DNA from 3 places in the Shewanella sp. CAL98-MNA-CIBAN-0140 genome. Region 1 is predicted to be linked to each of the others. Evidence: predicted binding sites of a transcription regulator. Region 1 holds the regulator's gene; each other region holds the start of a gene.
What was found. The regulator LexA, encoded in region 1, represses DNA repair genes until DNA is damaged. The targets are predictions, from matches to a motif close to TACTGTATNNNNATACAGTA.

Region 1 (2,281 bases):
GGCAATGCGCACAAAACTATCAGAATAGTCAGCGGCAATTTCATCAAGGTATTCAATGGCGGTTTCACGGGCTTTCTCGACAGATACTTTTTTGTTTACCGACTCTTCTTCAATGGCTTTCTTGATTGCATCAGATTTAAGTAACGACGCAAAAAGCACTTGCCGATTCGGTAATTGCTGCCCTGTCATCACTTTGCGTTGACGGCGGAAATGCACTCGCGCAACACGGATTAATTTGTGAGCAATTCTTTTATCGGTACCGTGTTCATCAGCCATAAGACGAAGCGATAATGCATTAGAAAACTGTACAAAATTGTGGCGACCTAGAAACAAAATCATTAGCCATTTTCGCAGCCAGGTCGGGTTTTCCCTTTCAAAAAAAGCCGCTTTCATGCTGTCATCTTCTTTACCCGGTGTGCGACCCCAATAAAGGCTCACAGGCACCAACTGAATATCTAACTCAGGACATTGACGATGAAGCGCTAACAGACTGGTAAAACTATTAATAAATTTTTCACCGCTTTCGCGTTTACCAAAAAGCGGTTTGCGGCCTTCAAGACAAACGATGCGTGATACTTTGAGGCCATCCAATTGCAGTGGCTCATATGGACTGGGCATACCAAAGCTCTCAGTGATTTCGCTTAATGCAGCGGCATCACTGATTGATTCTGTTTTCATAACATAAATCAGAGGTTTAGATGGATCTAAATTAAGATCGTCAAAAGGATCATGTGGCACAACAACCGTGAGTACCATCGATTTTTGAATCCATTTTAACGCTCGTAAAAATATTGAATCTGGTTTTGACATGGTTATTTTCGCAACATAAGCCACTGTAATATTGTCGTATAGGATACCAGAAACCAGCCTGCTTACACTATCAGACCGATTTATCTTTACGCTTGAGTTCTCACTATCAGAAATAACATCAGACAATCAATACACAATAACTAATAGAAACAGGTTGTTGAATGATACTTGACCAACAATATTCAAAAAAGAGTTGGTTAATACTTGCACGAACAAAAACACTGTGTATAATGACAGTCACTGTATAAAAAGACAGGAACCATCATGAGACCGTTAACGCCGCGCCAAGCAGAAATTTTAGACTTAATTAAAAACAATATCACCGAAACAGGTATGCCACCCACTCGTGCTGAAATTGCGAGTCGTCTTGGCTTTAAAAGTGCTAATGCCGCCGAAGAGCATTTAAAAGCATTAGCCAAAAAAGGTTTTATCGAGATCATACCTGGTACCTCGAGAGGTATTCGTTTACCTCATGAAGAACAGCTTGAAATCGGTCTGCCACTCATTGGACAAGTTGCTGCTGGAGAGCCTATTTTGGCGCAAGAGCATGTAGAACAATATTATCAAGTCGACCCAAATATGTTTAAACCCGCCGCAGATTTTTTATTACGGGTTCGTGGTGATAGCATGAAAAACATTGGTATTTTAGAAGGCGACTTGCTCGCTGTACATAAAATGCAACAAGCGCGTAATGGTCAGGTTGTGGTGGCGCGTGTTGATGATGACGTCACCGTAAAACGATTCGAACAAAAAGGTAATATGATTTATCTGCATGCAGAAAATGAAGATTATAACCCGATAAAAGTAGATTTAAGTTGCCAAAGCCTAACCATCGAAGGGCTTGCAGTTGGCGTTATCCGTAATGGAGATTGGTCATGAACAAACTAATGGGCGTAGCGCCACGTCACCCAGGCTTATGGGTAGATTTAACTGAAACAGATCTGCATGGCAACCAAACCATTCAAACATTACAAACTGTCACCCAAGGTGAAGCAGAACTGAGTCAATTGTGTAGCCAACTGGCGACGTTGAGCCAACAAGGCAGATGGATTGTATTAATTAGTCCACCTCACATAGGCTATAAGCATATGCTGGCCAGTGCTGGAGTGAGAATGGATCGTATTTTACTGGTGCACACCAAAGATGAAGTCGAAACATTATGGGCCATGGAAAAAGCTCTCACGAGCGGAACTTCTAGTGCAGTGGTTACTTGGACAAGTTCACTCGATGCTCGCGATAGTCGTCGATTGGAAATTGTCGCTAAGAGCGCGCGAGCATTAGGCGTGGTAATTGAAAATGTGAATGCTCACTTACCTCACAAACATCAACTTGTTAACTCTACATTAACAAGTGGAGCAGGTAATTTTTGCTCATTTCACTAAGCATAAATCCTTAATTACCAAGCCCTGCATTGAATTCAGGGCTTTTTTTCATCTTTTTTTAGCCTATTTACCAACAAAGTGATCTTGAT
Region 2 (2,281 bases), on a different contig from region 1:
TAAAATCAAAAATAAACGCTCGTTTAACTTTAGCCTAATTGCATCCTGCTATCAAAAAGCAGTACAGTGATCTTATTATCACTTTGCTAAGGAATTGCGAGGAATGTCCAGTATTCTTACCCCGCTAATCGCTGTATTTATAATTATGCTTCTCGGCAGTATCATTCAGAAATTGAGACTTTTACCACCAGACACCGATCTGATCCTCAATCAATTTGTCTATTACATAGCCTTCCCAGCGATTTTACTCATTGTTTTAGCTGAAACTCACATTGAAGACATTATTCAGTGGGGCTTTGTTGGTGGCTTTAGCTTGGCGATGATCATTACTTATGCGCTGGTCATTGGCGTATCACTATGGTGCAAGCCTAAGCAGCAAGCGGTTGCCGCAATGCGGGCGTTAAACGCCACGTTTGGCAATACTGCATTTATTGGTATTCCATTGCTGAGCCTATTGTTCCCGGGTCACAAAATGGCATTAGTGGCCGCAGCGATTGCCAGCTTGCTGTCGGTGTTCATGTTCGCGTTTGCTTTAGTCTCTATTGAACTGGCCAGCCGTAATAAACAATCAACCGACCATGCCATCATCATCATGGCTAATGCACTGTATAAAAACCCGATAGTGGTCGGCAGTCTTATTGGCATAGGCCTATCGGCATTTCATATCACCTTACCCGCTAGCCTGGCGTTAGTGCTGCACCAAGTGGGAAACACCTCCAGTCCTTGTGCACTGTTTGCCATCGGAATGGTACTTGCCAAAGCGTTACGGCATCAGTCAATCACGAACATGTTCAGTCTTAGCTTGATTGCAGAACTGAGTTTAATCAACTTACTCAAGATAATTATTCAGCCCCTTATTGCCTTTGGATTACTCAAACTCTTCGGCGTAGAACACGAGTTACTGACTATGGGAGTCCTGTTAGCAGCCTTACCAACTGCAGCAAGTGTGTATTTATTGGCAGACCGATACCAAATTAATGCCAATGGCAGTGCCCAAGGGATTTTATATGGCACATTAGTCACTTTTATTAGTTTGCCTATAATAGAAACACTTTTAAAATCATATGCTTGATAATTGACCGAGTTAAGGCGATAAAATAATCAGTGATATTTTTATGCCAACCACTTTACTGTATATAAAAACAGTATATACTGTTTATCAATACAGTGGTTTAGTCGCTTCATTGAAAGGGATTCATTATGCTTTGCCAACTCAGCATCAATAATTTTGCTATCGTGCGTTTTTTAGAACTCGACTTTAAAGCCGGTATGACAAGCATCACCGGAGAAACCGGTGCAGGTAAATCGATTGCTATCGATGCCCTTGGGTTATGTCTTGGTAATCGCAGTGATGCCAATACCATCAGACCCGGCGCAACGAAAACTGAAGTGAGCGCGCGGTTTACGCTCCACGATGTCCCTTTAGCTAAACGCTGGCTTGAAGATAACGATCTCGATGCTGAAGATGGATGTATTTTACGTCGAACCATTAATAATGATGGCCGATCTAGAGCCTATATTAATAGTAATCCGGTCCCGGTTTCGCAATTAAAAGCCGTTGGTCAACTCCTGATAGGCATTCATGGCCAACATGCTCACCATGCCATGCTTAAAAATGATCATCAGTTAGCCTTACTCGACAGCTACGCTAACCACAAGTTGTTACTTGATGCCGTCAGTGCCAGCTATCAGCGCTGCAAGCAAGTGGAAAACGAGCTAAAGCATCTTGAGCAAGCTCAGCACGAACGCATTTCGCGTCAACAGCTGCTGCAATATCAAGTAGAAGAGCTTAATGAGTTCAACTTAGGCTTGGAAGAATTTGATGAAATAGAACAAGAACACAAACGCTTAGCCAATGGCACAGATTTAATTGAACGTTGCCAAGCTGGTTTACATTTATTGACCGAAAGTGATGAAGGCAATATAGAATCGCTGCTTAATAAAGTGGCCAGTATTGCTGATACGCTTCAAGGCTATGATGAATCCCTTGCTCCTATCGGCACTATGATCAGCGATGCGTTAATTCAAGTACAAGAAAGCGCTAGCGAAATTGAAAGTTATTTAAGCAGTTTAGAGCTTGATCCAGAACATTTTGCCTATTTAGAAAAACGCCTTTCAACGGCAATGCAATTGGCGCGTAAGCATCATGTGAGTGCTGATAAGTTGGCGCTACATCATCAAGCATTGATGAGTGAATTGGCCGAACTTGCTGACGACGAAACTAAATTAGATGGTATAAGACAGCAACTTGAAGCCACCAGAAATGCCTATTTAACCAATG
Region 3 (2,281 bases), on a different contig from region 1:
AAAAACAACGCGACTGTAGATTTACCTGAACCATAAGGCCCTGTAATGGTATATACCCTTTGTGCATTAGCATCGTATTCGCGACTGACGGTATCAAGCACATTAACGGCGGTACCATGAAGAATAAAATCGTCAATAAAGGACCGTAAATCTTCGCTATCACCATCAATACGGGTAGAGCTTTTATAACGTTGGTTGATAGTTATGAGTGATTCAGTCATTTTTAGTGCCATAATATTGATTCAAATAGTGAGTGCTATTGGTCTTTGCATATTCAGAAACGTTGACTTGCCTTAATCCTAATGAATCGACCCATGAAATATTGTTGTCAGTAAAGCCCTGAACTTCATCGAGTTTTTGACCTAATCCTGATTCAGACAACCGGAATATCCGACCGGGTGAGCAGGGTTTACTCAATAATGAGTCGAAATCAACAGTGCTGACTTTAGAATCTACAGTTTCAGTTTTAAAAAACTCAAGCAGGGCATAAGTAAATATTTCGATCGGCAGTTCAGGACGTTCAGCGAGGTTACTAATGTAAAAACCGCCACCGTTATCTTGTATCAAATTTAATTCAGACAAAGGTGAAATAAAATGGTCTTCATCTATGTTGATACTTTTTTTCGATGGAGTAGCTTTGAGCTTTTTACTATAGGTATTCAAAAAGCAGTCAATATCTTTCTTTATAGTAGAAATATTACCCAGCTCACTATCAACGAGTTTTTTTGCATCTTCAAAACAATCAGCGATGAGCTTTGTTTTTTCAAAATGTTGCACATTTGCGAAATTAAAAAAGTAACGGTAAGCCGTCAAATGTTCAACATTAAAATTTAACCAGAAATGAACTAACCAAATTGAGCCAGGCAGTTCTAGGTAAGGGTCTCTTCCATCCTCTAAGCTTTCACCACCAAAAAGATATTCGCCATTTTGTGACACAGAATGAGTAAATGAATTATTTGATCGTTCAGAATGAATCACGTTAGAAGCTTCAGCCCAATACTGAATAGCTTTAACCATATTTTTACCAACACCAAGTTCGACTATCGATTGACGAATGCTGTCTTCATCAGAACTTGAGAATTTACCATTTGAATTCAAATGATTAACTGCCTTGAATAGCCATCCATAGCGCAGAGGGAAAGTGTCATGACCTGTAAACTTAGCTTTCATCGCTTATTAGTGCCTCTGGAGAAATTGTCCAGAGGCGATACTAGCCTGATTTTCAAAATAACGAAAGAACTTTATCCTAAAGACTGTTCATTTGTACAGTGCATTTTTTAAAATATTTTTTTTTATTGTAGTAAACTAGTCAATACGGTAAATTCATGAATACAATGAACAATTATGTTGTTTTTTTGTTATAAGGGATCTTGTTTTAATCGACAAGGAATTGATTTAGCAGCTAGCTGCCGAAGAATAAAGGATTGTAATGCTAAGTAAGATTTTATCAAACTTTTCAGAAGACGAACTGTTAAGTTTTTTGCCTAAAGAGTCGATTCGATTTGCGCTTGATTTAGATGAGATAGACAACCAGATAAATGAAAATGCAAATTACAATAAAAAAAGTCTTGCTACAGTAGTTGCAAATGTAAAGCAAATCGATTTTGTTTTTGATGATAAGCTGCGTAAAAAATTGATTGAGAGGTTATCCCCCAATTTATTACTAGATTTATTCCCAGATTTTAATGTCACACCTACTCAAATAACACCTAAATACTATGATGCAGCGATTAGCTGGGCTGAACAAAACCAATTTGAATTCGCCCAAAAAATTGGCTTGTCTGACGTTTATCAGAGTCGACTTCAACAAAATGTAGATTTCACAAATATTTCTCGAATAGAACCCAATTATCCTCTATATCCCTATCAACAAGACATATCAAATCAAGTGCTTAATGAGTTTGATAACAATCATAAACGCGTTCTTCTTCATTTGCCTACGGGTTCAGGAAAAACAAGAACGGCAATGAATATTGCTGCTGAACACTTACGGCAATCTAATAAACATGTTGTTTTATGGTTAGCTGATAGAGAAGAGCTTTGTTCACAAGCTTATGCTGAATTTTCAACGGCATGGCAATCTCTTGGGAATAGAGCTACGACGTTATATGGATTTTATTCCAATTCCGATGAAAGTTTAGGAGGTATTGATTCAGGCTTTGTTGTGGCTGGACTGCACAAGTTTTTAAGTTTACGAAAAAACGACTCTCGACAGTTAAAACTATTATACAAAGAATTATGTAAAAAGGTGACCTTGGTAATTTTTGATGAAGCACATAAG

Region 2: a site for LexA is predicted at 1,129-1,148, ahead of recN (DNA repair protein RecN). Genes of this name have one in related genera too.
Region 3: a site for LexA is predicted at 1,252-1,271, ahead of AAEY93_RS03440 (DUF4007 family protein). Genes of this name have one in related genera too.

What each region holds. Positions count from the first base shown of each region.
Region 1 covers NZ_JBEOPI010000021.1:46,830-49,110, reverse strand. The annotation lists gene plsB (glycerol-3-phosphate 1-O-acyltransferase PlsB) at 1-810, opposite strand, end outside; gene lexA (transcriptional repressor LexA) at 1,075-1,689, shown strand; gene AAEY93_RS12235 (cell division inhibitor SulA) at 1,686-2,192, shown strand.
Region 2 covers NZ_JBEOPI010000047.1:27,127-29,407, forward strand. The annotation lists gene AAEY93_RS18375 (AEC family transporter) at 104-1,072, shown strand; gene recN (DNA repair protein RecN) at 1,201-2,281, shown strand, end outside.
Region 3 covers NZ_JBEOPI010000004.1:84,421-86,701, reverse strand. The annotation lists gene AAEY93_RS03445 (DEAD/DEAH box helicase family protein) at 1-221, opposite strand, end outside; gene AAEY93_RS03440 (DUF4007 family protein) at 214-1,170, opposite strand; gene AAEY93_RS03435 (DEAD/DEAH box helicase) at 1,430-2,281, shown strand, end outside.